One region of the Pararhizobium sp. IMCC3301 genome, then DNA from elsewhere that is predicted to be linked to it. Evidence: predicted binding sites of a transcription regulator. Region 1 holds the regulator's gene; the other holds the start of a gene.

Region 1 (12,154 bases):
ATTCTGGCCACTGCATTGATGGGTATTCTGACCTGGCGCAGTGGTGGATTCTCCGACAGGCGGGCCGCGTTTGACAGGCATCTGGTGCTGCGCACCATTGGAGAGCTGGCCGGGACCGTGTTTTTTCTGACGGCCCTGTTCAACATGGAACTGGCCAACGCCGCCGCCATTTTGCAGGCTATGCCACTGATCGTTACGCTGGCAGCCGCGGTGGTACTGCGCGAAGCGGTCGGCTGGCGGCGCTACAGCGCCATTGCTGTCGGTCTGGTCGGCGTGCTGATCATCATCCGCCCCGGTGGCGAGGGATTCAATATCTTTTCTTTGTCTGCACTCGCAGCCGTGTTTTGCCTTGTTCTGCGAGATCTGGCGACCCGCCAGATACCGCGCAACATATCGGCAAATTTCATTTCATTCTATGCCAGTTGCGCGGTGATGATCATGGGAGCGCTCGTCACCCTTTTCGGGACATGGCAGCCGGTCTCGGCTCTGACCCTTGTAAAGTTGAGCGGTTCTACGTTTTTTCTGCTGACAGCTTATTTCTGTTCGATTCAGGCGATGCGGTTCGGAGATGTCAGTTTTACCTCTCCTTTCCGGTATACCGCTCTGATCTGGGCTGTCCTGCTGGGATATATGGCCTTTGGTGACATTCCCGATCTGGCCATGATCATCGGCAGTATCATTGTCGTCTGCAGCGGTCTTTTCACGCTTTACCGAGAACGCAAACTGGCGATCAGCCGGCGGCGGCCCATCGGACCCGGTTCGCCCTGAGAGGTGCGGCGGCGTGGTTGAATTTCGAATTCAACTGCTGCCTTCCAGTTCGGCCACAATGGCTTGCATCACCGCGACAGGATTTTCTGCGGCATTGATCGGCCGCCCGATCACCAGATAATCGGCACCGGCATTGACCGCCTGCGCCGGTGTCATGACCCGTTTCTGGTCGCCATGATCACTGCCCTTGGGGCGGATGCCCGGCACCACCAGGGCCATGTTGTCACCGACGATGGCGCGCAGAGCGCTGGCTTCCAGTGATGAACAGACCAGAGCGTCCATGCCCGCAGACAAGGCCTGTGCGCCGCGGCTGGCAACCAGATCCGAAGCGCTGGCGTGATAACCGGCATCCTGCAGATCATCATCATCCATACTGGTCAAAACCGTAACACCAAGCAGGCTCAGATCGGCGGCCGCCGGGGTTTCCTTTTTCGCGGCCACTGCAGCGGCCATGGCTTTGGGATAGGCATGCAGCGTCAACATATCCGCGCCAAGCGCTGCAATACTGCTGACACCGCCCTTGATCGAGTTGTCGATATCGAGCAGCTTCAGATCGAGAAACACCCGCTTTCCGGCCGCTTTCAACTCCGCGACCAGAGCCAGACCACCGGCAAAGGCAAGCTGATAGCCAATTTTGTAAAAAGATGCACTGTCTCCCAGTGTTTCCACCAAAGCTCTGGCTTCGTCAGTGCCTGAATAGTCGAGGGCAACGATGACACGGTCCCTGGCTGTCAAATGTTCGGGTCGCATTCAGTTTTACCTTTCGTAGAGTTAGTCTCTGGACTCAATCAGGAGGTTAAATGGAAGAGTTTGATCTTGGCACCGTCATAAAATGGTGGCGTAGCGCCACACCCGTGCCGGAGGCAGATTGAGCATGATCCAGGGGCTGACATTCAATTCGCAGGGGCTTTGCAACTCACCGCTTCTGACAGGTGGCACCAGTGCATAGGAGAACTGAATAAATTCCCCGCCCCGGGGCATCAGCGACAGAGCGGCGTTGATCAGCGCAATACGATCAGCCAGCGGACGGGTGAACAGCGGCAGGCTGGACACGAAACAGGCAGCTTGCGTAATGCCGTGGTCCTGCAGCGTTTTGCCAAGCGCATAGGCATCACCCTGCAAAATCCGGCAACCGGGAAATCGATTGCGGAGCAATTTGCAGAAATCGCGATTGAACTCGAGGGCAATAATGCGCTGCGGAGGCACGCCTCTTTGCAACAGCGCCTTGGTTACAGCTCCGGTGCCCGGTCCCAGCTCCACCACCGGCAGGTCCGATTGCAGATCAACCGTCCGCGCCATGCGTTCAGCCAGGGCTTTTCCGGACGGTGAAACCGCACCGGTTGTCAGCGGCCGGGAGGCCCAGTTTTTCAGAAACCGGGCGTCATCTTTCAGGCCGCGCAAAAGTCGATCGCGGCGCGGGTCCCTTGCACAATTTTCCTGAGATGATCCGGCCTCCCCCGTCTTCGCGGACGGTCCGGTGTGTCCGTCAGTCTTGGAGTGTTTGTCACTCTCTGTCACAAAACCTCCCAGATGAACCCGGCCGCGCCTGTCAGGACGCTTCGCCGCCCAGATTTTCAAAAAAATCGCGCATTCTTGCAAAAAAACCGTGAGACTGCGGGCTGTTGTCGGCAGAACTTTCTTTTTCGAATTCCTGCAACAGCTCTCTCTGCCGTTTGCTCAGATTGCTCGGTGTTTCGACCGCGATCTGAATGTACATGTCACCGCGCTGTTTGGAGCGCAATACACTCATACCCTTGCCGCGCAAGCGGAACTGTTTGCCGGTCTGACTGCCGTCAGGTACCTTGACGCGGGTCTTTCCGCCATCAACCGTCGGCACATCAAACTGGCCGCCCAGCGCAGCCGTTGTCAGGGAAATCGGAACCCGGCAAAATATGTCCGCGCCGTCGCGCTGGAAGAAATCATGCGGCTTCAATGAGACGAATATATAAAGATCACCGGTCGGGCCGCCGCGTTCTCCGGCTTCACCTTCATTGGCGAGGCGGATGCGGGTACCGTCCTCAATGCCTGCCGGGATGTTGACAGACAGGGACCGCTGTTCGTGAACGCGGCCCTGGCCGGAACATTTGTCGCACGGATTGCTGATGATCTCGCCACGACCCTGACAGGTCGGACAGGTGCGCTCAATGGTGAAAAATCCCTGCGCCGCGCGGACTTTGCCAATGCCGCCACAGGTGGCACAGGAAGTCGGGGAGGACCCGGGGTTGGCGCCACTTCCGGCACATTTGTCGCAGGCGATTGACGTTGGAATGTCAATGTCGACGGTCTTGCCGGCAAAGGCATCTTCAAGACTGATTTCAAGATTGTAGCGCAGATCCGCGCCGCGATTGCTGGCAGTCCGGCCGCGGCGTCCGCCAGCGCCCATGAAATCCCCGAAAATATCTTCAAATATATCCGACATCGAGGCGCCGAAGTCGCCTCCCATTCCGGCACCGGGCCCGCCCTGTTCAAAGGCGGCATGGCCGAAACGGTCATAGGCGGCGCGTTTCTGCGGGTCCTTCAGAGCCTCATAGGCGGCATTGATATCTTTGAAATTGGATTCTGCGGCTGCATCCCCAGGATTGCGGTCCGGGTGATACTGCATCGCTTTCTTGCGGTATGCGCCTTTGAGAACCTTGTCGTCGGCACTCCGGTCAACTCCCAGCACGTCGTAAAAATCGCGTTTGGACATCGGAAATCTACTCGTCTCTGGCGGGATCAGAAAGGCTCGGACCGACAGGCATCCGGGTGCGATCAAGCAGTGAGTAACCGTTCACAACACACAATTCCAGCACTTTCGATTCACCCCGTCCTGTTTCAATAATCAATCGGTCCGGCACCCTTGATGATGGTGCCTGGCGGACATCACCGCCGGCTCTGCAACATCACGATTCGTCGCATCAACTTTCAGCGCAGCGCCCCGGAGGACGGATCAGATTGCCCTGCCTGTCTGCACCTTCCGCCGCGCTGTCGGCGAGCCATATAGAATGCGGACAAGTGTGGAGCGGAACCGGTCATCAACAACCACACCCGAATGCGGGCAGGCGCCCGAAGGCACCTGCCCGATCAGTTGGCATCGACCTTATGCGGATTTTTGCTCATCCGCATCGTCGTCGGAGACTTCTTCAAAATCAGCGTCGATGACATCTTCATCACCAGCATCTGATCCGTCGGCCTCATCGGCCTCTTCCTGGGAAGCTTTGTAAATCGCTTCGCCAAGCTTCATGGATACAGTTGCCAGCGCCTGAGTCTTGGTCATGATTTCTTCTGAATCATCACCTTCAACCGCTGTTTTCAGATCGGCAATGCCCATCTCGATGGCCGTCTTGTCGTCTTCAGGGAGCTTGTCACCATGCTCCTCAAGCGACTTCTCGGTCGTATTGAGCAAGGCTTCCGCGTGGTTTTTGGCCTCAACGGATTCCTTGCGTTTCTTGTCCGCATCAGCATTCGCCTCAGCGTCCTTGACCATATTGTCAATCTCACCATCAGACAGACCGCCGGAGGCCTGAATCTGGATCTGCATCTCCTTGCCGGTGCCCTTATCCTTGGCCGACACATTGACGATACCATTGGCATCAATGTCGAATGTCACCTCGATCTGAGGCATGCCACGTGGTGCAGGCGGAATTCCGGCCAGGTCGAACTGACCAAGAACCTTGTTGTCTGCAGCCATTTCGCGTTCACCCTGGAAGACCCGGATAGTGACCGCATTCTGATTGTCTTCAGCGGTTGAATAGACCTTCTGCTTCTTGGTCGGAATGGTGGTGTTGCGTTCGATCAAACGATCGAACACGCCGCCAAGAGTTTCAATACCAAGCGACAATGGTGTCACATCCAGCAACAGCACATCCTTGACATCACCCTGCAGAACACCAGCCTGAATGGCAGCGCCCATGGCAACCACTTCGTCCGGATTGACGCCCTTATGTGGCTCCTTGCCGAAGAACTCTTTTACCACTTCCTGGATTCTCGGCATGCGGGTCATGCCGCCAACCAGAACCACTTCGTCAATCTCGCCGGCTGACAGGCCGGCATCTTTCAGAGCCGATTTGCAAGGGCCAACCGTACGCTGAACCAGATCCTCAACGAGAGATTCCAGCTTGGCGCGGGTGAGTTTGATGGTCAGGTGTTTTGGTCCTGAAGCATCGGCCGTGATAAACGGCAGATTGACTTCGGTCTGACTTGAAGAGGACAGCTCGATCTTGGCTTTCTCGGCAGCTTCCTTCAGACGCTGCAGCGCCAGCTTGTCACCGCGCAGATCAATGGCCTGATCCTTCTTGAACTCGTCTGCCAGATAATCGACCAGACGCATGTCAAAATCTTCACCGCCGAGGAAGGTATCACCATTGGTGGATTTCACTTCAAACACGCCGTCGCCGATTTCCAGTATCGACACGTCAAAAGTACCGCCGCCCAAATCGTAGACAGCGATGGTCTTGCCATCGTTCTTGTCCAGACCATAGGCAAGGGCCGCTGCAGTCGGCTCGTTGATGATGCGCAGCACTTCGAGGCCGGCGATCTTGCCGGCATCTTTGGTGGCCTGACGCTGGGCGTCGTTGAAATAGGCCGGAACGGTAATAACCGCCTGGGTTACGCTTTCACCCAGATAGGCTTCCGCAGTTTCCTTCATTTTCTGAAGGATCATGGCAGAGACCTGGGAGGGTGAATAGGTTTCGCCCTGGGCTTTGACCCAGGCGTCGCCATTGTCGGCTTTGACAATCTGGTAAGGCACCAGCTTTTTGTCTTTCGTCACCATCGGATCATTGAAGCGACGGCCAACAAGACGCTTGACAGCATACACTGTGTTTTCAGGATTGGTGACTGCCTGACGCTTGGCGGACTGACCGACCAGACGTTGACCGTCCTCGCTGAAACCGACCATGGATGGTGTGGTCCGGGCACCTTCGGCGTTTTCAATAACTTTCGGGGCTTTACCGTCCATAACGGCAATACATGAATTGGTAGTTCCCAAATCAATACCAATGACTTTCGCCATGCTTACTCTCCTTATTTGGCGGATATGAACCGTTTCATCGCACCGACCTCAAGGCATCGGTTGTTGTTTTCACGACTTAGGATCAAATCCCCTTTGTTCAACAGCTTTGTTACTGCACGTTTGATGTGGGCCGGGAGGGTTCCGTGAAACAGTGGAAAAATCCGGCGTCACCGTGCGTCGAGGCGTATATAAGAGAGCAGGCCGATACCTGCAAGCGCCGGAATGGGCGGTTTTTTAAGAAGCTGGTTGGTTTGATAGTTACATTGATCTTTTTGATGATCAGGATCGGCCTACCGGCAAAGATAAAACTGCGGATGAAAGACATCAAAAAACTTATGATCACCGACTCATGATCGACCTTGGCGGCGGCGTGTTGCTTTACCGCGAGTACTTTGATCGGGAGGCCCAGATCGCGCTTCGCGACGCGGTCCGCGATATTGTTCTGCAGGCCCCACTGTTTCAACCCACCATGCCAAAAACCGGCAAAGCACTGTCGGTAAAGATGAGCAATTGCGGAGCTCTGGGCTGGGTCGCAGACCGGCAGGGCTATCGCTATCAATCCCGGCATCCTGTCACAGGGCAGCCATGGCCAACCATGCCGGCCATGCTGCAGGAACTTTGGGTCAACGTTGCTGAGCAAGCGCCGGCACCGCAGGCCTGCCTGATCAATTATTACGAGCCAGGCGCGAAGATGGGCCTGCATCAGGACCGCGACGAGACCATGTTCACGGCGCCCGTTGTATCTGTCTCACTGGGCGATACATGCCGGTTCCGCATCGGCGGCGTCAACAGAGGTGGTGCGACACAAAGTTTCAAGCTGCAATCCGGGGATGTTCTGGTGATGGGCGGCGAGCAACGCCTGGCGTTTCACGGCGTCGACCGAATCTATCCCGGCACATCAACCCTGCTGAAGGCACCGGGCCGGATTAATCTGACACTGCGGCGCGTCCATGAAGAACCGGTCGAGACGGAGCAGCGCTTGGTCTGATACGCTCTACGCCTCGTCTTCAGTGTCCTCTGCAGGGCCGGCTTTCGGGGACATCTTCGGACCACCTTTGGCGACACCGACCATGGCAGGCCTCAAGACCCGGTCGCCGAGCATGTAGCCGGCCTGCATAACCTGCACGACAGTGCCGCTGGAAACCGAGGCATCCGGTACTTCGAACATCGCCTGATGGCGGTTCGGATCAAATTTCTGGCCGACCGGTTCTTCCTTGGTGACACCGTGTTTGGCAAATACCCGAACCATTTCGCGGCCGGTCATTTCTACACCTTCCACCAGAGCTGCCAGCGTGGTTCCGGCATTTTCCTTTTCCTCGTCGGACACTGTGGAAATGGCGCGGTCCAGATTATCGCCGATGCTCAATACATCACGGGCGAAGTTTGAAATCGCATATTGCCGGGCATCCGCAACATCGCGCTGGGTGCGGCGGCGCAGATTTTCCATGTCGGCGGCAACGCGCAGCATCCGGTCCTTCGCCGCGTCTTTTTCGTCGCGCAGATCCTGGTTCTCCTGCAACAGCGCATCTATCACTTCTTCCGGCGATCGCTGCGCAGTATCAGCGGCTTCCGACGCGCTGTTTGCGGCAGCTTCGTCCTGCGCGCCGGTTTCTGACATATCAATGTCCGCCGCCTGGTTTTTCAATTCATCAATTTTTCTGGTTTCGTCACTCATGATCGATCACGGTCTTTTCGATTTAATCTGATGGTCGGGATATCGAAGCTTGCAAGTGAAAAATCAACCTTCAATCGGTCTAACTGAGCATTTTTCCCAAAAGCTGGGCGGTATAATCGACAACAGGGATGATGCGGCCGTAATTCAGGCGGGTTGGTCCGATGACGCCGAGCACGCCCACAACATTGTCTTCCGCATTGTGATAGGGCGCGACCACAAGCGATGATCCGGACATGGAAAACAAGCTGTTTTCCGAGCCGATGAAAATCCGCACACCGTCGCCGCTTTCGGTGGAACCCAGCAGTTCAATCAGGTCGGACTTGCTCTCCAGATCTTCAAACAACAGGCGGATGCGATCCAGATCCTCGCCCTGACTGACATCTTCCAGCAGATTGGCACGGCCCCGGACAATCAGATTCTGGGCGTTGCGCGCGCCCTTGTTGACACCGGCCCAGGTCGCCAGTCCCGCTTCTACCAGCCGTGCAGTCAGATCATCCAGTTCGCGGCGCTGAGAGTCCAGCATCTGCTGCAGTTCCTGGCGCGCTTCGGGAAGGGTGCGGCCGCGCAATCCTTCATTGAGATAATTCGATGCTTCGACCAGAGCTGACGCCGGCATGCCTTTTGGAATCTCGATGATGCGGTTTTCCACCGCACCATCCTGCGCCACCAGCACCACCAGGGCGCGGCCATCCTCAATGCGGACAAACTCGATATGCTTCAAAGGCACTTCGCGTTTTCCGGTCAGAACAAGCCCTGCCCCGCGCGACACGCCGGACAGCATGCGGCTGGCATCGGCGAGCAGCGTTTCGCCAGGATTATCAGTTCTGGGACTGCCAAACTGGGCATCGATCTGTTGGCGTGACTGCTCGTCGAGATCGCCTATTTCCATCATCGCATCGACAAAAAACCGCAACCCGCGTTCCGTCGGCAGACGACCGGCGCTGATATGCGGCGCATAGATCAAACCCATCTGTTCCAGATCGGACATGACGTTGCGGATCGAGGCAGGCGAGAGGTTGAGTGCCAGGCTGCGCGACAGATTGCGTGAGCCAACCGGCGCACCATCTTCCATATACGCATCGACAATCCGCCGGAACACCTGACGGGAGCGTTCGTCCAGATCTTGATCAAACAAGTGATTGACAGAGGCCATCGTCACCATTCCGCAGAAACTCGGATTACAGGTATAGAACTTAGTGTCTGCCGGGCATCATGAAAAGTGAAACTTGTGACAGCCCTAACCATCTTACGGTTTCTCTGCTTTGCTTTCCGGTCCGGCTTGTCTATCAAGATGCGTGAATCGCTGAAAATGAAGAGATTAAAGACCCATGAGACCATCCAATCGTACCGCCGATGCCCTGCGTGCCGTTTCTCTGGACCGCAATGTCTCAAAACACGCTGAAGGGTCGTGCCTGGTGAAATTCGGCGATACCCATGTGCTGTGTACTGCCAGTCTTGCCGAAAACGTGCCGCCCTGGCTGCGCGGTGGCGGCAAAGGCTGGGTGACCGCAGAATACGGCATGTTGCCGCGCTCCACCGGCGGGCGCATGCGCCGCGAGGCGGCCAGCGGCAAACAGTCGGGCAGAACCCAGGAAATCCAGCGCCTGATCGGGCGCTCATTGCGCGCCGTGGTGGATATGCAGGCGCTCGGCGAACGCCAAATCACGCTGGATTGCGACGTCATCCAGGCGGATGGCGGCACACGCACGGCGGCGATCACCGGGGCCTGGGTCGCCTTGAGCGATTGTCTGAGCTGGATGCGCCAGCGAAATCTGATCACCGGCACCGTGCTGAAAGATAATGTTGCGGCCATTTCCTGCGGCATTTACCAGGGAACGCCTGTGCTGGATCTTGACTATGATGAGGATTCGGCGGCCGACACCGACGCCAATTTCGTCATGACGGGTTCCGGCGGCATTGTTGAAATCCAGGGTACGGCAGAACAGGAACCGTTTACCGAAGGCCAGTTGAATCAGCTGCTGGAGCTGGCGAAATCCGGGATCAGCCAATTGGTTTCGCTGCAGAACATGGCGATCATGTAAATGAACCGCCCGGCTCGCAAACTCAATGGTGGCAAGCTGGTGCTGGCCAGTCACAACGAGGGCAAGCTTCGCGAAATCCGCGATCTTGTCGCACCCCATGGCATTGAAGTGGTCTCAGCGGCAGAGCTGGATTTGCCGGAGCCGGAAGAAACCGGCACCAGTTTTGCCGCTAATGCAGAATTGAAGGCTCTGGCCGCGACCCATGCCACGGGCCTGCCCGCATTGTCCGATGATTCCGGGCTGTCCGTTGACACTCTGGACGGCGATCCGGGAATTTACTCGGCAAGATGGGCCGGACCGGACCGGGATTTCATGATGGCCATGCGCAATGTTCAGGAGGCGCTGATGGCAAAAGGCGCAACCAGCCCGGCCGCCCGGGGTGCCGAATTTGTCAGTGCGCTCTGTCTGGCCTATCCTGATGGTGAAACGTTCCTGTTTGAGGGAATTGTCAGAGGTGAAATCGTCTGGCCACCAAGAGGTACACAGGGATTTGGCTATGATCCGATTTTTTTGCCCGAGAATCATAATAAAACATTCGGGGAAATGACCCCGCAGCAAAAGCACGGGCCGCGGCCCGGCGGTGAGCCGGGTCTGTCGCACCGGGCGCGTGCTTTTGCTTTGTTTGAGAAATTCGGGCTGTGACCTCCACGAACAGGATTGCGGTCGTGTGACACTGATGGAACATTATTCTGACAACCCCAAACCGGAAGGGCGCGCACTTGCCGCTGCAGTGCGCTCCGGCAGCGGCGGGCCTGACCATCCAACCCGGAATGCCGGGTTCGGGATTTACGTGCACTGGCCGTTTTGTGCTGCGAAATGCCCTTATTGTGACTTTAATTCCCATGTCCGCCACAAGCCGGTTGATCAGGCGCGGTTTCTGGCCGCTTTCAAATCCGAAATCGCCCATTTTGCCGAGCGCACACCGGACAGACAGGTTTCAAGCATTTTCTTCGGAGGCGGCACACCATCCCTGATGGAACCGGAAATTCTCGCCGGTATACTGGACGCCATTCACTGGCACTGGGCAGTCGAGCCGGAAGCGGAAATCAGCATGGAAGCCAATCCGCAATCGGTTGAGGCAGACCGGTTCAAGGCCTATCGCAAGGCTGGCATCAACCGGCTGTCGCTGGGTGTGCAGGCCCTCAATGATGGCGATCTGAAATTCCTCGGCCGACTGCATAATGTCGACGAAGCCGTCAATGCCATCGAACTGGCGCGCCAGACCTTTCCGCGGCTGTCGTTTGATCTGATTTATGCCCGGCCCGGCCAGAATGTGAAAGACTGGACGGAGGAGTTGAAACGGGCGCTCGATTACGCGGCTGACCATCTGTCGCTGTATCAACTGACCATCGAGCAGGAGACACCGTTCTGGGCGCTACAACACGCCGGCAAACTGGTGGTTCCCAGTCAAGACGAAGCGGCAGAGCTCTACCAGGTGACGCAAGCCATCTGCGAAGAGGCCGGATTGCCGGCCTATGAAACCTCCAACCACGCTGTACCCGGCGCTGAAAGCCGGCACAATTTGATATACTGGCGCTATGGCGAATATGTCGGTGTCGGCCCCGGTGCTCACGGCCGGCTTGTGGGGACGAATGGCCGGTCACGCTTTGCAACGGCAACGGAACGCAATCCTGAACGCTGGCTGTCGCTGGTGGAAGCCAACCAGCACGGCACCATTACCGATGATGAATTGCTGGCTGAAGAACAGGGTGACGAATTTCTGGTGATGGGGTTGCGGCTGCATGAGGGCATCGATCTGGCCCGCTATCAGGCGCTGTCAGGCCGCCGCATCGATCCACGACGGGTGGAAGATTTGCTGAGCCATAACATGATCGAACGGCTTGCGCCGATTGCCGCAGGCTCCAACAGTGAAGACCGCATCCGCGCCACTAAAGATGGTGCCATCGTGCTGGACGCAGTGGTCGCCGATCTGGCGATTTAGCGCATTTGATGATTACATTGAACACTCTGGTTCGCTATTCATCAACCGCTTTAGAAACCGCGATTGCTCAAACTTGTCGGGGCCGGGCTGACAACCCGCGCGCCACCGGACTGAACCTCGTAAACGGCCATGGCGCGGGTATTTGTGCCGTCTGAATTGAACCGGAACACGCCATCTAAACCGGCAAATCCATCTGGATTGGTCAGCACCCGCTGGCTGAATTTCTGGTCACCGAATCGCGCCGTCAGGCCTGCCGCGAGTATTGCAGCATCATAAGCCAGGGAGGCATTTCGCGGCGGTGGCGAGCCGTAGGCCTGCTGGTAGCGGCTGGAAAATTGCTGGAAACGATCATTCGGCGCTGAAGCATAAATCGCTCCGCGCAAGGCCGGTTCTGCCGGAATTTTCGGATCATCCCATTGACCTGATCCGACATAGAGCACGCGCGGTGACTGCATTCCTGCCGCCGCCAGAAGTTGAGCCAGGAACGTGACAGATCCGGCGCTGTCCGGCATGAAGATACCGTCAATTGACGAGGATAATTTGGCGACCTCCGCAACCTTTTGCTGCATTGATGTGCGATCCTGCTCATAGCGTGCAATGGTAGCCACGCGAATGCCGAACGACGCTGCCGCCTCGCGGAACAGACCTTCATAAATGAGACCCGGCTGGGTGTTGGGGACCAGCACCGCAAATGACTTTTTGCCCTGCTCGGAGGCATAGGCGGCGGCACGATA
Region 2 (12,154 bases), 1.2 Mb from region 1:
TCATATTTTCCTGCTGACAGCCGAAGTTTCGCGGGCAGCGACTATCCGTGCATCAGGGTTGTGCGGCGCAAGCCAGTCTGTTGGCAGTGTCTGCAATCACAGCGATAAGATGATCGGCAACCAGCCTTATCCGGTGCGAGATACAACGATGAGGGCATGAACGGCGTTAAAGCGTAGCCGGTTTGGCACATCTCAACGGTGAGCCGCATCTGCCGCCACAACAAAAAAGACGTATGGTGCGGAACACCATACGTCTTTCGCGTGTGAGAGGGCTGATCGTAATCAGCTGACGCTCATCTGTTAGTTTGTAGAGGCAGTACCGGTCTGACCGGGAGTCTGCGCATCAGGAGACGTTTCATTGGCCGGGTTAAACACGCCTGACGATTCTTTGTCATCGTCTCCGGTCATTGCAGTTTCATTGTTTTCAAGAGCAATACCCGTGCAACCTGGTGTCATGGCATCGGGTGCAGTTTCATTGGCTGAATTGAACACGCCGGACGTTTCGCAATTAAGCATGGTTTCGCCTGTCACGGCTGTTGCATTGTTGGATTCTGCAAGACCGGTCTGACCAGGGGTCTGTGCATCTGGCGAGGAGTCTGTTGCGGCGTTGAATGTGCCTGTAGACTCAGTGACAGTATCGCTCGTTGCGACGGCGGCTGATGCGCTCAGCGCCAGAAAGCTAGCAAGTGTAATAGGGGCAATTTTCTTAATAAAAGTCATATCATTTCCCTTTTTGATTTCGCTGAAATTCAAATGGATCGTTTATACTCAGCATGTCAAAGTAACGATCCGGGTAGGGAAAAGTTTCAATTGCTTTGATTATTATAAGTTAACAGTTTGTTCACTGATGGCGGGGTTGAAAATCCATTTTTTGCGCTAGTGCGGCGCCGTGCCGCGGCCCGGAGATGCAGGCCGGTTTGACAAAAAAGGCGGCCCGATGGCCGCCTTCTTCAAGATCAGATTGATGCCGGACTTTAGAAGTCCATGCCACCCATGCCGCCCATGCCACCTGGCATGCCGCCACCACCGCCACCGGCACCTTCTTTGGAAGGTTTGTCAGCAACCATGGCTTCAGTCGTCACCAGCAGGCCGGCAATGGAAGCCGCGTCCTGAAGGGCTGTACGCACCACTTTGGTCGGATCGATAATGCCGGCTGCGATCAGATCGACATATTCTTCGGTCTGGGCATCGAAACCGTAAGGGTCTTTGCCTTCCAGAACCTTGTTGACGACGACAGAGCCTTCAACGCCCGAGTTTTCGGCAATCTGGCGGATCGGAGCCTGCAATGCGCGCAGAACGATCTTGATACCAGCCTGAATGTCCGGATTTTTGGAAGTCAGTTTACCGACGGCAACAGTGGCCCGCAGCAAAGCAGCGCCACCGCCTGGTACGATACCTTCTTCGACAGCAGCGCGGGTTGCGTTCAGAGCATCATCAACACGGTCTTTGCGCTCTTTCACTTCAACTTCGGTTGCACCGCCGACACGGATAACGGCAACACCGCCGGCCAGCTTGGCAAGGCGTTCCTGCAGTTTTTCGCGATCATAGTCAGATGTGGTGTCTTCGATCTGGGCTTTGATCTGGGCAACACGTGCTTCGATGCCTTCCTTGGCACCGGCACCATCGACAATAGTCGTGTTCTCTTTGGTGATGGAAACGCGCTTGGCTGTGCCGAGCATATCCATATCGATGTTTTCCAGCTTGATGCCGAGATCTTCGGAAATCACTTCACCACCGGTCAGGATGGCAATGTCTTCCAGCATCGCTTTACGGCGATCACCAAAACCAGGTGCCTTGACAGCAGCCACTTTCAGGCCGCCGCGCAGTTTGTTGACAACCAGAGTTGCCAGGGCTTCGCCTTCAACATCTTCAGCGATGATCAGCAAAGGCCGTCCGGACTGCACAACTTTTTCAAGGATTGGCAGCATGGCCTGCAGATTAGACAGCTTCTTCTCGTGCAGAAGAATATACGGGTCTTCCAGTTCTGCGATCATCTTTTCGGAATTTGTCACGAAATAGGGCGACAGATAACCACGGTCGAACTGCATACCTTCAACGGTTTCAAGTTCAAACTCGAGCGCTTTGGACTCTTCGACAGTGATGACACCTTCATTGCCGACGGTCTGCATGGCTTCGGCAATTTTCTCGCCGACAATCTTGTCGCCATTGGCGGAGATTGTGCCAACCTGGGCAACTTCTTCAGATGTGCTGATGGTTTTTGAACGGGCTTCAAGATCGGCAACGGCTGCAATAACAGCCATGTCAATACCGCGCTTGAGATCCATCGGGTTCATGCCGGCGGCAACGTATTTGGCGCCTTCCTTGACGATGGCATGAGCCAGCACAGTTGCAGTTGTTGTGCCGTCGCCTGCTTTTTCATTGGTTTTGGAGGCAACTTCGCGCACCATCTGTGCGCCCATATTTTCGAACTTGTCTTCCAGTTCGATTTCCTTGGCAACCGAAACACCATCTTTGGTGATGCGCGGTGCGCCAAAAGATTTGTCGAGAATAACGTTACGGCCTTTGGGGCCCAGTGTTACTCTTACAGCATTGGCGAGAACTTCGACGCCACGCAGCATTTTATCGCGCGCGTCGCTGCCGAATTTAACTTCTTTAGCAGCCATGATTTTGAGATCCTTCTCTCAAGTCGTAAAAATCTGAAGTGGTGAACAGCGCTCTGGCTTAGCCAACCACGCCCATAATGTCGGATTCTTTCATGATCAGCAGGTCTTCGCCGTCAAGCTTGACTTCAGTGCCGGACCATTTGCCGAAAAGAACACGGTCGCCAGCTTTGACGTCGAGCGGCTGAACCTTGCCGGCTTCGTCGCGGGCGCCAGCGCCTACGGCAACGATTTCGCCTTCTTGCGGTTTTTCCTTGGCGGTATCTGGAATAATGATCCCACCTGCGGTTTTTTCCTCGGACTCTACGCGGCGAACAACCACACGGTCGTGGAGAGGACGGAATTTCATCGTCTTCTTTTCCTTCTGCTTGGCATCCATGACGGATGCGAAACCTTGGTTTCGATATGAATTAGCACTCACTCTGATAGAGTGCTAGCGGACTGCCGGGAGATAGTGTTTGCCGGGCTTTGTGTCAACAGAGAAACACAATTCGCAGCCAGAATTTTTAAGGCCTCGCCCGCTTCTATTATCCAATTCCAGCATGCTTCAGGTCGCACGTGGCGGTTTGCTGCGGCCCGCCACCAGACAGGCCAGCACAACCAGCACGGCACCTGCCAGAGTGTGCAATGAAGGAAGTTCCTGAAAAAACAGGAATCCGAAGATCACCGCCCAAATCAGATTGGTATATTCAATCGGGCCAAGCCGGGACGCGCTTTCCCGCTTTAAGGCCCAGACAATCATCAAATGTCCGGCGGTACCGAGGAACCCGATGCCGCTGAACATCAACAGGATCTGCAGATCAGGAACGACAAGGTTCATCTGTGGCAGCGGTAGAAATCCGAAGGGCAGAGCCAGAACAAGCGCAAAGCCTGATTGCAGCATCACCATTTCTTCCGGTTGGGTGTGGGCAGTGTGTTTGCGCGACAACACGATGGACAGAGCATAAAAGATACTCGCCAGCAGGGCGCTGGCCATTGGAATCAGCGCACCGGCGAGGGGCTGAAAAAGCGCGTCGCCAAAAATCACCAGCACGCCGCCAAAGCCGAACGCGATGGCCGCCAGCGCTGCAGCCGGTATAGGCTCGCCCAAAATCAATCTGGAAAACAGCACCATAAACAGCGGGGCAGAGAAGACGATTGTCACAGTGCGCGCCAGCGGAAGCTGTGACAGGGCGAAGAAGAAACAGCTCGCCGTCAGCACGACAAACACCGAACGCAGCAGACTGGTCGCCAGCACCTGCCGCGACAATAGCCGCGCCATCCTGTCTTTGAGGGACGTCCGGCGCGCCAGCAGCAGAAAATAGGCGGTGGCGAACAACCAGCCGAAGCCGTATCGCATGACGACAATCTGCCAGGTCTGCAAATCCGCCGATGCAGCCTTGATCCCGGCATCCAGCAATGACAGCGAAAAGATTGCAATCGTCATCGAGAAAAACGGCGCCAGATCATGTTTGCTGAGTGTGATGTCGGACACAGAGGACCTATCAGGATGAAGCTTGAATGTGGCTCACAAACAGATATTCCCAACTGTCCGCAGCATCTCCCAGATAACGAATAAGCGGCTGTTTTGCGAATCCTGATTTTTCATAGAACCGGTGGCCACTTGCAAAACGGGTATCGGTCCACAACCGCATTGTGGTCATGCCACGCGCGGCAGCCCACCCAACAGCCTCACCATAAAGCTGCTGTGCCAGACCAGTGCCCCGTGCCTCCCGGGCGACATACATCTTGAACAGCTCAAACACGCCTGCTTGCCGTGTCGGGATAATGGCAAGACAGCCGACAATGTGATCGTTGTCCGCCGGATCAGCAACGCTGTGTTCCGTCCGGCCTCTGGCGATCCAGATTTCCCCACCCACAGCATGATAATATTGCGACACGGCGGCAAGTTCGGAAAATTCACTTTCCACAAACGGGCAATCTTCATATTCACTGAAAACGGCGGCGATCAGCGTGGCAATGCCATCGCCGGCCGCATCACTCGCTGTTTCGATGCGAAATTGCGTCGCCGCTGTCACTGTGCGCTCGGTTTCGCTTCCGCGACCCCGTCGATGCTGAAGCCAAGCGCGAATTGCGTGGCCTGACCGGAGGCCAGATCCCGCAGCGTGAATGCGGCCTGATATTCACCGTCCAGCAAGGCCGGCGTTGTCACGATCATCTGGATTGTGAATTCGCTCAACCGCCCCGGAACGGCTTCATTGATCTGGGCAAAATCGGCCATAGACGCCAGCACCCGGCCGCTTGAGTGACGGATATCGACGTCAACCGCGAAGGAGACCTTCAGGTCCTCTTCACTGCCCTCATAGCCGAAACCGCCCAGCGTCGCCGTCACGGTCAGATCGCCACCGGATTTCAGGCTCATCGTCTGCACCGGGCGGTCTTCGACCACAATCGCCGCGTTGATGGTTTTCAGCTGTTGCAGGTCCCACAACGCATCAGCTGCCTGCTGCATCCGTTCCATAGCTGCTTGCATGTTGCCTTCACGTGCCAGCGCTTCTGCCTCGGCAGCCAGATCGCTCGGGCTCGCCGCTTGTCCCACGGACCCGTAACATATGGCAAAACTGGTGAGGGCGACCATCAGTGGCCGCAATTTGAAGGGTATGAACACGCCGTGAAACATTGAGGAAATCCAGAACAGTGCCGCAGATAAATCGCCGTCCGGCAAGTCTTTTGTTCTCCAAAAATCCGCCCGACACATGCAGCCAACACGGCCTATGCGGCAGATATATGGCTTCCGTCCTTGCTCATCCAGGACTGGCGTTTGCGGTAAATCGTCGACGGGCTGATCTCCAGCGCTGCCGCCGCGCGCGATATGTTGCCGCCATAGCGCATCAAAGCCGTTTCGATGATGGATTGTTCCTGTTGCCAGAACGGCCGGCAATCCGGACTTCCGGGCCTGGCGCCTGACGTCAAAATCATATCCGTGGCACCGTGTGACCTTGCTGCGCGAACAGCAAGATCCTCGGTCTCAACCGAACTGGACTTCAGCGAGGCAGGCAGCATACCGCTCTCGATAGCACTGCCGTCATTCATCACGATGGTATGGCGCACCACATTCTGCAACTCACGGACATTTCCCGGCCAGTGGTAATGCCGCAGACAGGCTTCGGCCTGGGCTGAGAATGTCTTGAAGGCGCGGCCTTCCTCACGGGCATATCGGCGCAGAAACCTGTTGGCCAGAAGCAGAATATCATCGTTGCGCTGGCGCAAGGGCGGCACGAAAATTGGCAGCACATGCAGCCGGTAGAACAGATCTTCGCGAAATCGCTTTTCCGCGACCGCTTTGTGCGGGTCGTGATGGGTGGCACATACTATTCTGACATCAACCTGGCGCAAGCGGATATCGCCGATCCGGCGCACCGCACCGGTTTGCAGAAACCTCAGCAGCTTTGCCTGCAGTGCCATGTCCATATCGCCGATTTCATCGAGAAACAATGTACCGCCATCGGCCTGTTCCGCAGCACCGGGATGGTCGGCGACAGCGCCAGTAAAGGCCCCTTTGCAATGTCCGAACAGCTCGCTCTCCATCAGGTCTTTCGGGATGGCGCTGCAATTGAGTGCGACAAAGGGCTTGTTCTTGCGGCCCGAGCGCGCGTGGAGCGCTTCGGCACAGACTTCCTTGCCGGTGCCGCTCTCTCCGGTGATGAACACGGCTGCTGCCGAGGGTGCGACACGCTCTATTTGCCGGTAGAGTTCTGACATGCAGCCTGACCGACCGAAAAAACCTTCAAAGGCGGGGACATCATTCTGCTCACTGCCGGTATCGGCCGTGATATCAATGGGTTTTTCAGCGGCGGCAATACGCAGCGCCTGGGATGGAATCGATGCGTGCGTCTGCCTGTAATCCTTGCGATAAGCGATGAACGCCTCACTGACGCGCTTTTGCAACGTGGATTTCCCGACCGGTTTGATCAGGAAATCCCAGGCGCCCGCCCGCATCGCATCGATTGCAGAAGACAATGCACCCTGTCCCGACAGGCTGATGAGCTTCGCATCCGGTGCGGCAGATTTAAGGGCTTTGACCCCCTCAATGCCACCGACACTCTCCATATCCGCCAGAAACAGGCAGGGCCTTGCCAGGTTGACCTGATTGAGGGCTGCCTCCAGATCGCAGACCGTGTCCAATTTGACAGTGCGCTTGAGATGCAGAGGCATATGGTCGCGGACAAGTGTTCCGATAACACGTTTTTGCCCGTCATCGCGCTCAATCAGCAGAATTGAATAGGGAGGTTCCTGCGCGGTTTGCTGCATATAATGCGTTCCAGGCCTGTGCTGAACCGATGGGCAATTTCCGCTGCACCGGTACAAACCGGCAGGGCTGCAATCCATCAGTGCTGAAGATTACGTCTCATTTTTCGCGCAACAGGGTAAATAAACCGTTGCCAGCGGAAATTTGTATGAATGAATTGTGGGTTTGCCTTTCAATTGCCGGAATTGTCGACAAGTCGGCTTGGCAAAAACGGCGATAGCATTATGGTCGGTATATGGATCGAATCATCGCCACATTGATTTTCTGTTTTATGCTGGCAACCGCGTTAGCCGTCGCGGTTGGCGCCAGAGAAATATTTGACCTTCCAATCATCCCGACCGTCCTGGTTGGCGGAGTTCTTTTACTGGTCTTCTCGCTGATGCACGGGCTGTCGGTACAGCGCCGCTATCATATTCGCCTGGAGACAGACATTGCCGATCTGGCAGATGAAGTTTCAGATGCGCACAAGAACTGGACGACCTGGAATTCGCGGCTCAAAGTGTGCGAGGAGCGCGTCGATCTTCTGGCCGAGGGGCTTGGTACTGCGTCGGATTATCAGGCACGCACCGATATCGCCGAATTGAGCGCGCTTATTCGTGACGTGGTCGATGCGATGGGGGATGTCGACATACGTCTTCAGAACCACGGCCGGCTTCTGACATCCTTGCCGAGCCAGCGCCAGGCAGAGGTGCCCGCTGCTAAACCGGCCCCCGATCCGGATCAATCTGCTGTGGATGCGATTGAAGACCGCAATGTCAACGCCACCAGGCTGTCCTCATTGCGGCGTGCGCTCAACGGCAATGCTGTGGCGTTCGATTATGAACCCGTGGTGCGGTTGCCGCGCCGCCAGATCTGGGCCAGCTTTACCCGGGCATCCGTTCAGGTGCCGGGCGAACGTGACCAGAAATCGTTGCGTCAACTGGCCGCTGACAACGGTTTGCTGCCATGCATCGACCTTCTGACCCTGTCGCAGGCGGGCAAAGGCTCGCCGGTCACACTGGCGAATGGCGAAAAGGCTCCGGTGATTTGCCAGCTGAATCTGGAAAGTCTGCTTCCCAATGCATTTTCTGACGCCTTTGAAGAAGCACTTGAAACCCAGCGTGACAATGCCAGCAATATCATCCTCGAATTTCCAGACCGCGCCATCACCGGCAAGCTGGCCGCCAATGCGCGCGACAGTGAAAGCACAGCTTTGCGCGCCAAGCTGCGGCGCTATGCCCGATGGGGTTATACTTATGCCCTGCACAAAAATACCAGAATTGGCCTTGCCGCGGATTACGGCATGTTTGCCGAATTGGGCTTTCGCTATATCCGCATTTCGGCAAAACCACTGATCGCAGCCCTGAACGCAATCGAAAAGGGCGAGAAGCCGCAAGTCGATCTGCACCCGGTCGATCTGGCGGGTCTGGTGTCACGCTATGGTCTGGAACTGATTATCGGTGACCTGGAAAACGAGGCGATGGTCCTGGAAGCCCTGGAACTCAACTCCGCGTTTGCCATGGGCTTCGCCTTTTCAGTCAGCCCTGCACGCCAGGCATCCTGAACACGTATTTTTCTTTCCAGCCTGTCCTCGCTGACATGGCTTCTCTCCTGCTGGTATGGCGGGATCAGCCCTTGATGTCTTCGGACGACTGCACGACTGGCGGCTGACCTACCATAATGGTGAGGAGCGGATTGGAAAAAATGCGCTTTGCGACACGCTTGGCGTCTTCCTGGCTCACCGATTCAATCATCTCATTGCGCACATTGATGTAATTGATATCTCTGCCCTGAATCTGAAGGCCGACCAGTTGCGTGGCAATCTTGTCCGAAGTGTCAAATCGCAATGCATAAGCGCCTTTCAGATAGTCCTTGGCAGAGCGCAATTCCGCCTTGCTCGGACCTTCCTCAGCCATTCGCTCCAACTCGGCGATAATGACATCCTTCACTTCCGCTGCGCGGTCGCTGCGCGTGCCGACACCGACAAAGAAGAATCCCTGCTCGTCAAATGCGGAAAGATAACTGAACACGGAATAGGCAAGGCCCCGCTTTTCGCGAACTTCCCTGTAGAGCCGTGAGGTGAAGCTGCCGCCACCCAGAATGTGATTCACCACATAGGCAGTGATGAAATCCGGGTCTTCAACCAGAATGCTGTTTCCACCCATTCGAATGGTGGTTTGTGGCTTGTCCAGTGGAATGAAAAGCGTGTCGCCGGCAATGGAGGCCGGCGCGGCGACTTTCGGCAGGACTTCTCCCTGCGGCAAAGCGCCGAAAGTGGCGTCAAGGAATTTGCTCGCTGTGGCGGCGTCAATATCTCCGACCACGGCCAGCTTGAGACCATTTTGCTTGAAAATCCCACCGTGAATCTGGCGCAGGTCATCACCAGTGATCCGGCCCAGCGATTCAATGGTTCCAGAATCCGGCGCACCATAGGGATGGCCGGCGAAAGCTGTGGCAAACCAGGTTTTGGCTGCAATACTGTCAGCGTCGGTGAGATCGCCGCGCAGCCGTGCCTGCAGCCGGGAGACCATCCGCTGTACCGGTTCTTCATCGAAACGCGGTTGCGACAAGGCCAGCCCCAGAAGATCAAACGCCACCGCCTGATTGGCCGACAGGGTCCGCATCACGCCGGAAAACCGTTCGGCGCGGGAATTGAATGACAGCCGCACCGCGGTTTCTTCAAGACGGGCCTGAAAGGCCTGACTGTCCAGATCGCCGGCACCTTCGTCAAGCGTTGCCGATAGCAAGTCAGCCAGGCCCTGCTTGTCCGCAGGATCCAGCACTGAACCACCGGTGAAAGAGAAGCTCACTGTAATCAGTGGCACGGTCTCATCTTCAACCAGCCAGTAGTTGAGCCCCTTCGGTGTGGTGATGTCCTGGACGGTGACGGCCATTGAGGGCCGGATCAGAAAACTCGCTGCCAGAAGCGTCAATGCGCAAATCAGCAGGGTTTTGACGAAGAATGTGCGTTTAAACATGGTCAGATCCACTCAATCAGGGGTCAGGATGGGTTTTCAGCATCGGCGGACCGAAGATAACCGGTCATTGACTGCGCACCATTCAGATAGCGTTGAGCAGCATTCTGAATATCATCTGTGGTCAACGACTGCAGGTGCTCAGGCCAGCTCTGGATGTCTTCAAGCGAAAGCCCGGTCATCATACCAACACCGATGATGCGGGCCAGGGAAGCCTGATTGTCCTGGGCATAAACCGTATCGGCAATCATGCGGTTGCGCGCCAGGTCGAGTTCGGCCTGGGTAACACCTTCGCTCTTGATAGCGTCGGCAACAGCCTGAACTTTCTCGATCAGGTCTTCAAGATCTTCTGCACCTTTCGGCACCGCATAGAATGAAAACCGGCCGCTATCGAGTTGCGTGCCCTGATACCAGCTGCCTGCAGCGGTGGCGGGCCCGTCATTCAGCACCAGCTCTGTGTAGAGCCGGCTGGTCGAACCGCCGCCGAGAATTTCCGCGAGCAGATCCAGCGCATAGGCCTCTTTTCCCTCGGCCGTACTATAGGACGGGGCCAGGAACGAACGCCGCACCGAGGGTTGTTTCACCTGTTCATGACTTAGCGTGACAGTCAGAGCGGTCTCCACCGGAGGCTCGATAGGACGCAGACGCGGCAGCGCCTCGCCATTGCGCGGAACCGTTCCGTAGGTTGCCTGCGCCAGTTCATAAACGTCGGCAGGCACCACGTCGCCGGCAACAATCAAAATCGCGTTTTCCGGCGTGTAAAACTTCTTGTAGAAATTCAGAGCATCCATCCGGTTCAGCTGCCGGATTTCATGTTCCCAGCCAATCACGGGAAAGCGATAGGGATGATTTTTATAGAACGAGGCATCCATGGCTTCACTCAGCCGCGCCGAGGGATCATTGCCAGTGCGCGAACTGCGCTCTTCCAGCACCACATCGCGCTCTGGCAGCACAACTTCGTCGGTCAGCACCAGATTGCGCATCCGGTCGGCTTCAAGCGCCATCATTTCAGCCAGATGGGTCGGTGCAACCCGCTGAAAATAGCCGGTGTAGTCACTGGAGGTAAATGCGTTCTCCTGGCCGCCTATTTCGGCAATCCGATCAGAGAAAGCTCCGTCCGGATTGGCTTTTGTTCCCTTGAACAACAGGTGTTCGAGAAAATGCGCAATACCACTTTTACCCGGTGTTTCATCCGCGGAGCCCACCTTGTACCACAGCATATGCGTCACCACCGGTGCCCGGTTGTCGGGAATGACGACAATCTGCAAGCCGTTATCAAGCATCTTCGATTGGGCGTTTGGCGCAATGCGGAATGATTGTGCCTGTGCGCCGGGACCGCTGAAAGGAACAAGCAGGGCTGCGAGAACTGTCACTGCACAAAGTCTGGAATTTAGCCAAAGGGTCATAAGTATCGCTCTTGTCGGTTGCACCGCTGTGGTGTCCGGATCTGCATCCGGTCAAGAGTGAGACATAAAGCAGGCAGCATCTGCGGGCCACTTAACTTTATGTAAGCCAGCGGCCACCGGGTGGGTCACCACCTGCGCAGGACAGCTTCATTTTACGTCGAGATTTCAGGCAGCGTCCCCGAAAATACTCTCGATCTTGCCCTTCAAAGTCTGCGCATTGAACGGTTTGACGATATAATTGTTCACACCGGCTTTCTTGGCAGCAATCACGTTTTCGGTTTTTGATTCTGCGGTCACCATGATGAAGGGAATTTTTGACAGCCGTTCATTGCTGCGCACTTTGGTCAGCAATTCATATCCGGTCATCGGCTCCATGTTCCAGTCAGAGATGATGAGGCCGTATTTTCGGTTTTCTATTTTCTTAAAGGCTTCCGTACCGTTTGCCGCATCATCAATGTCCTGAAACCCAAGTTGCTTCAGCAGATTGCGGATGATTCTCACCATCGTGGGGTAATCATCGACAACGAGTACAGGCATGGAATGGTCTAGCGCCATCTTGATCTCTTTGGGTTGGCCAGAATTTCAACCTGTAAAATAGACACCTAAGTTAAAACAATGGTTAAGGTGCCCCGGCGTGCGTCAGGGGTGACCGCCATCGACGGTTCCCAATGCGCTGTGCTTGCCGGTAACTCCGGCAAACGTGCCTTGACGGGAAATCGCCCGCGCTGCAGTGTGCGCCGCGTTTGCAATTGGAGTTCTCTGTTTGCAGATCGCATCTACACAGGACCTGCAATTCCGGAACGCCTCTATGCTATTGCCCGATTCTGACACTGATTTTCGCCTGCTGGACGGCGGCACGACGATTCCTCCTGAATTGAAAGGTGCAATTGTCGTTATCGGCAATTTTGACGGTGTACATGCCGG

The links. Region 1 encodes HrcA, which represses chaperone genes, less so after heat shock. Its sites were predicted from a motif close to GTTAGCACTCNCNNNNNGNGAGTGCTAAC; they were not measured.
Positions count from the first base shown of each region.
Region 2: the regulator HrcA is predicted to act here: its motif matches at 3,031-3,059, upstream of groES (co-chaperone GroES).

Region 1 covers NZ_CP132336.1:2,413,604-2,425,757, reverse strand. Annotated here, with positions in the region: gene RAL88_RS11755 (DMT family transporter) at 1-768, shown strand, start outside; gene pyrF (orotidine-5'-phosphate decarboxylase) at 799-1,518, opposite strand; gene RAL88_RS11745 (class I SAM-dependent methyltransferase) at 1,594-2,286, opposite strand; gene dnaJ (molecular chaperone DnaJ) at 2,318-3,457, opposite strand; gene dnaK (molecular chaperone DnaK) at 3,848-5,761, opposite strand; gene RAL88_RS11730 (hypothetical protein) at 5,905-6,114, shown strand; gene RAL88_RS11725 (alpha-ketoglutarate-dependent dioxygenase AlkB) at 6,111-6,749, shown strand; gene grpE (nucleotide exchange factor GrpE) at 6,756-7,436, opposite strand; gene hrcA (heat-inducible transcriptional repressor HrcA) at 7,516-8,598, opposite strand; gene rph (ribonuclease PH) at 8,765-9,478, shown strand; gene rdgB (RdgB/HAM1 family non-canonical purine NTP pyrophosphatase) at 9,479-10,120, shown strand; gene hemW (radical SAM family heme chaperone HemW) at 10,155-11,420, shown strand; gene RAL88_RS11695 (penicillin-binding protein activator) at 11,471-12,154, opposite strand, start outside.
Region 2 covers NZ_CP132336.1:3,563,619-3,575,772, forward strand. Annotated here, with positions in the region: gene RAL88_RS17210 (hypothetical protein) at 301-720, opposite strand; gene groL (chaperonin GroEL) at 975-2,624, opposite strand; gene groES (co-chaperone GroES) at 2,683-2,970, opposite strand; gene RAL88_RS17225 (DMT family transporter) at 3,169-4,095, opposite strand; gene RAL88_RS17230 (GNAT family N-acetyltransferase) at 4,106-4,639, opposite strand; gene RAL88_RS17235 (hypothetical protein) at 4,636-5,286, opposite strand; gene RAL88_RS17240 (sigma-54 dependent transcriptional regulator) at 5,334-6,872, opposite strand; gene RAL88_RS17245 (EAL domain-containing protein) at 7,106-8,413, shown strand; gene RAL88_RS17250 (pitrilysin family protein) at 8,478-9,827, opposite strand; gene RAL88_RS17255 (pitrilysin family protein) at 9,851-11,230, opposite strand; gene RAL88_RS17260 (response regulator) at 11,396-11,785, opposite strand; gene RAL88_RS17265 (bifunctional riboflavin kinase/FAD synthetase) at 12,039-12,154, shown strand, end outside.